DNA from 2 places in the Paenibacillus sp. FW126-R14 genome. Region 2 is predicted to be linked to the other one. Evidence: riboswitches for the same ligand, from Rfam matches in the RefSeq annotation. Region 2 holds a riboswitch; the other holds the start of a gene.
What was found. A riboswitch is a leader RNA that binds a small molecule or an ion and turns the genes downstream of it on or off. The one in region 2 is predicted to bind thiamine pyrophosphate.
Positions count from the first base shown of each region.

Region 1: another riboswitch for thiamine pyrophosphate. It lies ahead of AC3WRW_RS14895 (ECF transporter S component); the one in region 2 lies ahead of AC3WRW_RS07080 (thiamine phosphate synthase).

Region 1 covers NZ_JBYTBS010000020.1:75,380-79,351, reverse strand. Annotated here, with positions in the region: gene AC3WRW_RS14900 (ABC transporter ATP-binding protein) at 1-568, opposite strand, end outside; gene AC3WRW_RS14895 (ECF transporter S component) at 574-1,170, opposite strand; TPP riboswitch at 1,271-1,380, opposite strand; gene AC3WRW_RS14890 (methyl-accepting chemotaxis protein) at 1,435-2,880, opposite strand; gene AC3WRW_RS14885 (DUF3105 domain-containing protein) at 3,062-3,793, shown strand; gene AC3WRW_RS14880 (helix-turn-helix domain-containing protein) at 3,822-3,972, opposite strand, start outside.
Region 2 covers NZ_JBYTBS010000007.1:93,794-97,765, forward strand. Annotated here, with positions in the region: gene AC3WRW_RS07065 (YbjN domain-containing protein) at 1-329, shown strand, start outside; gene AC3WRW_RS07070 (hypothetical protein) at 609-1,298, opposite strand; gene AC3WRW_RS07075 (bile acid:sodium symporter family protein) at 1,463-2,446, opposite strand; TPP riboswitch at 2,609-2,707, shown strand; gene AC3WRW_RS07080 (thiamine phosphate synthase) at 2,844-3,497, shown strand; gene thiO (glycine oxidase ThiO) at 3,481-3,972, shown strand, end outside.

The sequences.
Region 1 (3,972 bases), on a different contig from region 2:
CCACAATAACCAAAGTTTTGTCAGCGCTAATCGAGCGGATGGTTTCCCAGACGAGGTTCGTTCCCTCCTCATCGAGCAGCGCCGTCGGCTCATCCAGAAACAGCACCTCCGGCTCTAAAGCGAGGACGCTGGCAATCGCCAGACGCTGCTTCATCCCTTGCGACAGCATGCCGATTGGCATATGCGTATCGTCAAGCTGCAGCCCCACCAAGCTCAAATACCGGGCAATGCGCGCCGGCATTTCCCCGCGGGGAACCTGCATATTTTCCAAGACGAAAGCAATTTCCTCATCCACATAAGGCATGCAGAACTGCGCGTCCGGATCTTGAAACACGTAGCCCCACCGGCTTGGGGTCACAAGTCTGTCCGCCTTGAGAGGAAGCTCGATAATATCGGGGACAATCCCGCTCAGCACTTGAAGCAGCGTAGATTTGCCGCATCCGCTTGGACCGAGCAGCAGAACCTTCTCCCCCGGCTTCACCGAAAAGGAAACCCCCTGAAATAACAAGGGGGCCTCTTCTCCAGGGTATTTCAACCTGAGATTGGCAACGCCGAATTCCTCGCTCATGTTCATTACCCCAATACGTCGTAGTCTTTCTTCGAAACAGGACGAACCAGACTAAGCACACCGGTGCGGGCCAGCGCCCCAGCCAAATAATAAGCGAATACGCCTGCAATGATCGCAGAGCCCGCAAGACGAAGCCCAATAAACAAGCAGTAGTTCCAGAACGTTAGTTGATCAATATAGCCGTAATATTTATCTACAAGCAGAGAAAGCGCTGCGGATGCAAAGGACGCGAGGACCGTTACGCTCACATTCGCCCGGCGATACAGAAATGCCGCAAATATCAACTCGGCGCCAAGCCCTTGAAGAATGCCGTAAACCAGCGTCGATACACCCCAAGATCCTCCCATAAGCGCCTCAACCGTCGCAGCCGCTACTTCAGCGAGCAAGGCGACGCCGGGTTTGCGAATAACAAGAAAAGCGAATGTTGCCGCCATGAACCACATTCCGTAGCTCAACTGCTCTGCGTGCAGACCTAGCGGTTTCAAGATATCGTACATCGGACCCCAGATGCGATAAATCACCCCAAATACCGCCGCGATCACGATCGTCACCAAAATATCGGTTAATTTTAACCCTTTTGCCCCTGTTTCTTTTTGTACCATGTGTTGCTCCAACTCCTTTTCTTAGATCGAATTTGTAAAATGAGATAGGCGAACACGACAAAAAAAGCCCACCGGGGATGCGGCAGGCATAAAATTAGTGCAGAAAGGCACTCGAATTCTCTACGCTGGCATTACCCAGATCAGATTAACGGTCAGCGGCATAGGGCCACTATCTCAGCCTGACTTCATCAAGCACCCGTGTTGCTATTCATTTGGCTTAACTGTAGCGGATTCACCGATATTTGGCAATGCTTTTTTTCAAACTTATTTTTCAATCAAATGCTGCAAATCCTTCGTTAAACCGTTCAGTTGGCTGATGCTGTCAACAATATCTTCCACCCGCTTCTGCTGAACTTCAGCGCTGGCCAATACTTGCTGCACCGAAGCGGCGGATTGTTCGGTAATCGCTGCGACGGACGTCATTTCCTCGGCTACCTTTTGAGAGGATAGCTGCAATTGCTGGTTCATGCGCTGCAAATTCTCCGCTTGCTCCATGACTTCAATCGTGTTCGTGTTAATGACTTCGAACAAGTGATCGACGCTATCCGCTGATTTTTTCCCCGATTCCACGGCCGTTTTGCCAACTGCCACCTTATTTACAGCTGTTTCAACTTTAAGTTGAATGGATCCTAAAATCTCGGAGATGTCTGTAGAAGCCACATGCGCATTTAGCGCAAGCTTGCGAATCTCGCCGGCCACAACCGAAAAGCCTCTGCCATGCTCTCCTGCCCGCGCGGCCTCGATGGAAGCATTGAGCGACAGAAGATTCGTTTGATTGGCGATATCGGCAATCGTTGTTACGATATTTCCGATTTTCACGTTTTCCTCGTTGACTTCATTCATGATGTCGGACGTTTCGGTCACGATAACGGTAATGTCATTGATTTTGTGCGAAAGATCTTCCATTTGGCTTTTGCCTTCATGCGTAATCCGGGCCGTATCCCGGGATCTGCTGCTCATCGTATTCGATGCGGAAGAAGTCTCCTCCACCGTCTCGTTCACTTCTTGGATCGCAGTCGTGATATCCGTAATAGAAGTTGCTTGAGATTCAATGCCGATAGAAATTTGTTGAAAAGCAGCCACGACTTCTTCCGTAATTCTGCCGGTGACGGACGCATTTTCGTGCAGCGCAGTACTGGAAGTGCCCAGCACCTCTGTTGTCGTACGAACGCCTGCCAGGGCCTCCTCCGTCTTGATCCGCAGCGCCTCGGATTCCTTTACATTCTGGACTACCCGCATCAACAACCGGGTCCCGACCTGACCTTGGCCGATAAGCGTAATAATGGTCAGTACGTAAAAAACATTGATCATCGTATAATCAACAGGAACGGATAGAGTCGAATTGAAATAGTTCAAATTGACCAGCCCCACCACGCCATTCAGCACCAGCGGCCGATAATCCATATACAAGGAAACAATAGCCAAGCTTAAATATAAGATTAGCATTCCTGACACTGAGGTATTATGTAACATGAAAAAATAAGAAATCACATTAACACCTATGGCAATGACATACCGGGTGGAAGTGATTGCAACTTTTTTCCAAACCATCAGCGTACAAACCAGTGCGATAGGCGCTCCGAAAGTCAGCAGCAACACAACTAGTTCCAAGGACCTAAACGATGCCCCCATTCCAAGCGCCAAACATGCCCACAACAACTTGACCATTAATCCGTTTCTTCTATGATGCTCTAACATCTGAGCAGTCATGGGTCATCCCTCCTATTTTATCTACAAAATTAGACAATTCTTCTCATCATTCAACGTCCGGGAAAAAACTCCTCCTTTTTACGCGGGAAACAATCTTTGCACACAATTTGATTTCTGGCCTCCACCAATACTACAATGTGTAGTGTACGAAAGATTTTAATCATAAAGGAGCTCATACCAAATGGACCATTCCACGATGCAGAACGGACCGGATGTTGTTGCTATTTTGCTTTACATAGGACTAGCCCTTTTCATTATGGCTGTCATCGGCTATATCCTTGCCGCGAAAACGAATAAAGCGAACACGAGCAAGCTGAAGAAAGCGGAAAAACAGGCGCTGCAAAAAAAGCAGAAAACGTGGCTGCTGCTCTCCCATACACTTGTAATTCTGGCGGTTTGTTCTTTGGGCACTTCCCTGATTCAGTTCTCGTCCAACAAATATAGCGTCGAAAAGCTTAACTATAATGCCCCTATCCAGGTCACGACGGATAAAGATTACGGGCGCGGCCATGACGAAGGCATGCTGACGTATGAGATGAAAATCCCGACCTCAGGCACGCATAGTCCGCATGACCTGAAGTTCGGCTTTTACAAAGAAAGACCGACTTATGCCATGCTTGTCCATAATTTAGAACACGGCGATATTATTATCTATTACCATCCCGATGCACCCAAAGAGTTGCTGGACCGGCTCAACGATTTAAGCCGTTTCAAGAAAGCGGGCGCCGGTGTGCTGGCTGTGCCGAATCCCGATGTGCCCGGTGATATGGAGGTTGTCGTCACCGCCTGGACCAAAACGATGCAGCTTCCCAAGTTTGACGAAGCCAGCGTAGGCACCTTCATCTATCAGAACATCGACAAAGGTCCTGAACAAATCCCGTCCGAAGTTCGGCGTGGCGGAGGTACGATGTAAATTCCGGGTCGCTAGAAATGGCTGCTCCTTACTTGCGCACCGTTTCGCGGTCGGATACCAAATCTGTCGGCACCAAGCCGGTTAGCCGTCTGAAAACACGATAAAAATAAGACGGGTCATTGTACCCGATAAAATCCGATATTTCCGTCACGGTAAGCGCCGAATGCTTGAGCATGTAG
Region 2 (3,972 bases):
ACGACGATGAGATCGCTTCTATTCAGCTGCTGCAAATCTACAGTACGCTTCCTTTTCACCTTGAAGAAGGCAAGCGCGATGAGGTTGCTGCTGTTTTACTCGAGATCAATACGCGACTGCCGATCGGCCATTTTGGCATCAATGAGCATAATGAGCTGCATTACCGCTATGTGTACAGCATTTCGGCTGCGCGTTCTTTTGACAGCGAAGAAGTGCTTGAGATTTTGAGCTTATTCGTTTATATGTGCGATATGTTTGCCGAGCATGTGGAGCTGGTGGCCAGCGGCGAAGCCAGTGCGGAGCAGGTTGTTCAGGCATTGAGAGGTTAAATGCAAACACAGAAAAGGGCTGTCCCAAAAGTAGATGAATCTACGAATGGGAAGCCCTTTTTCCGTCCTTACCACCTTGAAGGGAACTAGAGTCCGCTATTTGTGCGAAAAGCTCCCATTTCCATGTTTGCGCGGAACTACAGGGTCTTATTCCCCATCGGACCGCACATTTCAGCCAAAAATGGTAAAATAGCGGACCATAGTTCCCACTTGCTTGCCACAAGGCTGCCTTTTGGATAAATAGCGGCCTGCAGTTCCACTAAAGCGGCATCCGCTGCGTTATTTCGCTCTCTCCTGCAAAAGCTCGATGAGCTGCTTGCCGGGATCCCGCATTTGACCGCCAGCGCCGCCGGAAGGACGATTGCCTCCGTTTTTGCCGTCTGCGTTGCCTCCGCGGGCTGCGCCATTCTCTTTATTCCCGCCGCCTGTGCTATCGGAAGCAGCTCCATTCGGTGAAGCCGGGGCTGATCCGTCAGCCTGCGCGCCTTTTTGACCGCCAAAATCCCCACGCTTGCCATCGCCTGGATTTCCGCCGTTAGCACCAGGCCCGTTGCCTCCAGATCCGTTCCCCCGACCAGCCATCCGGGATGCCGAGTCATCGATGAACTTTTTCTGAGTGTCCGTTAGCTTTTCGAGCAACTTCGTCTTATTCTCGTCGCTGAGCACAGCCTTAGTCTCGATATCCTGCGCAACGGGCAGCATGGCTTGAGCCTGTTCCTTGGTAATCGCAAGTCCGTCGGCCTTGTCCATCATAAGGAGAGTTTGGAACGTACTGAACAGTTGTCTTTGCTCCTGACTCATGGCGGGACGATTCTGTCCCTGCTGCTTCGCATCCGCTGAACCTTGTGCGTTTTGCGTTTGAGGCTGTGACGTGCTTGCCGCTGCAGGCTGGGAGGAGCTTTGATTTCCGCAACCGCTAAGCAAAGCGGGAATAAGAATGCATAAGCCGGCTATTTGTTTCATTTTCATATGCGAATAATTCACTCCTATCCTTGATCTTCAACCCCATTGTACGGTGCAATTATGAAAAAAAAGAGAAGGGAAGCTGAAACGCAGATAAAAGTTAGCTTAAAAATGGCTGAGTGGAATGAGATTGAACTTTAAAAAAAGAAGCTGCACAGGCAGCTCCCGGGTTAAACTTGTTTCGCACGATTCACAGCCAGATTAGACACATCGCCTTTCAAAGCATATCTTCGGTTCAAAAGAAAGCCAAATAAAGACGCCAGCGACTGCTGAAACAGCATCCCCAGAACAACCGGAATGGCGACCGGAGGCGGGAAATAAGCCACAGCGAGCACGGCGCCGGCGCTAATATTCCGCATGCCGCTGTTAAAAGTAAGCGCCACTACAACATCCTGTTCCCACTTCATCAGCTTCGCGACGACCCACCCCAGGATGTAGCCTAGCGAAGCAAGGGCTAGTACAAATCCAGCCATCCCAAGCAGCTTGGGATTAATATCACGCAAGTAAGGCGCGATCACGGAGCTGTTGATAGCGACTACGATGCCCATGCATATTTTAGAAAAAGGGCCTAGGCGGCCGCTCCATTTCACTTTGATATTGCCCTTGGTCCATTGGTTCAGCAGCATGCCGAGCAGGGAAGGGACGACGATCATGAAGAGCAGCCCTTTCATCATGGCAAGGGAATCCATCTGAACCTTCGTTCCGACGAGCGCAGATAGCGTGTAAGGAACAACGAATGGCGAAAGAACGGTGTCCATGAGAATAATGGAAAGCGTGAGCACGATATTTCCGCGATAAATGGAGACCCAGACGACGCTGGTAATTCCTGTCGGAATGGCCGCAGCAAGAATGAGGCCCGTGATGGTTAACGGTTCATGGCTGTATACGGCGTGTCCGAGCCCAAGCGCAATGAGCGGCATGCCTGCATGCAAAATCAGCAGCGTGGCGATGAGCGGGAGAGGCTGAACGACAACCTTGACAAATTCTCTGAAGCTGGAGCTAATGCTGCCCGAAAAGGTCATAAAAGCGAATAGCCATGGCGATAAAAAGGTGAACCCGGATAAATGGCTGCCGAGCAAAACACCGATGAGTACGCTGGCCGGCGTGATGAGCGGCAAGATTTTTTCTAGTTGACGATTCAAGTGAGACAGCATCTTAGATGTTCATCCTTCCTGACAATATGTGCGTAAGGCCGAGGTAAGCGTTCCCCCTATTATAAGAGCAACAGGCTTGGGTGACTAGGATAAAACGGGATGGAAATTTTTTTATTTCCAACCGCTGGATACCGTGTTATGATAATGAACAAATGAATACGAATGTATCCCTAGGGGCGCCGAAAGGCTGAGACGGAGAAATCTGGACCCTTTGAACCTGAACTGGGTCATACCAGCGGAGGAAAGTGGAAACCGGACTTTGGCGCCTCATTTGTGCATGTTTATTATGCGGGCAACCTACAACCACTTTTCTTTGGAAAAGTGGTTTTTTTGCGTTGGCGCTGATCGTGCCATCACCTATCGATACAACAGATCAAGGTAAGGAGGCGGACTCCAAATGTCCCGGTACGAGCTGCATGTCATCTCGAATGGCAAGCTGGCGTGGAAAGATCTGGCGGCAGTTGCGGCCCGGATTCACCCCTACGTTACAGCCATACATATTCGGGAAAAAGCGAAGCCAATGGATGAAATTTTCATAGGCATACAGGATTTGGTGGATAAAGGGGTGCCTGCGCGAAGCCTTTACATAAACGGCTTTCCGTGGATGGCCGGCGCTGCCGGGCTAGGCGGTTTGCATCTCCCGGAAAGTTCTCCGCAGCTCCCCATGATACGGGAAAGCTCCCAAGGCTTGCATCGTACGGGAGTATCCGTACACAGCATGGAAGAAGCCGTAAAGCGGGAGGCAGAGGGGGCCGATTACGTCATGTACGGCCATATTTTTGCGACGAAATCGAAGTTGGGCGCTCCGCCCAGAGGCCTCGAACAACTGCGGAAGGTGGCGGGTCAAGTGGCGATCCCTGTGATCGCCATCGGCGGCATAGCACCCGAGAAGGTGAGGCCCGTACTGGAAGCCGGAGCCGCCGGCATTGCTGTCATGAGCGGCATTTGGGAGGCGGCGGACCCCGTGGAAACAGTAAAAGCTTATGTCCGTGAGCTGCAATCGGTGCAGCCGGAAGAAACAAGAGGTGAGAGCTATGAAGCATACGAGTGACGTTATCGTCGTTGGCGGCGGCGTGATAGGCGCCTCCATCGCCTTTTACTTGGCGAAGCAAGGCCAGTCCGTCACGCTGCTGGAACGCAGCAGACTGGGGACGGAGGCCTCGGCAGCCGCAGCCGGCATGCTCGGAGCGCAGTCCGAGATGGAGGACACGGGGCCGCTGTTCCAGTGGGCGCGGCAAAGCCGGGCGATGTTCCCCAAGCTGAGCGAGGAACTGAAGAGCCTCACGGGCGTCGACATCGGCCTCGTCCGCGAGGGCCTCTTGAACGTCGCGCTCAGCGACGTTCAAGAGCAGGAGCTGCGCGCCAGAGAGAAGCTCCAGCGCGCAGCGGGCGAAAGAGCGGAGTGGCTGAGCGCAGCCGCAGCCGCTTCGCTTGAACCCGCGCTGAGCACGGCGACGCGCGGAGCTTTGTACCTGCCGGAGGATGGGCAGGTGGAGGCGCCGAAGCTGGCGGCGGCGTTCGCGCAG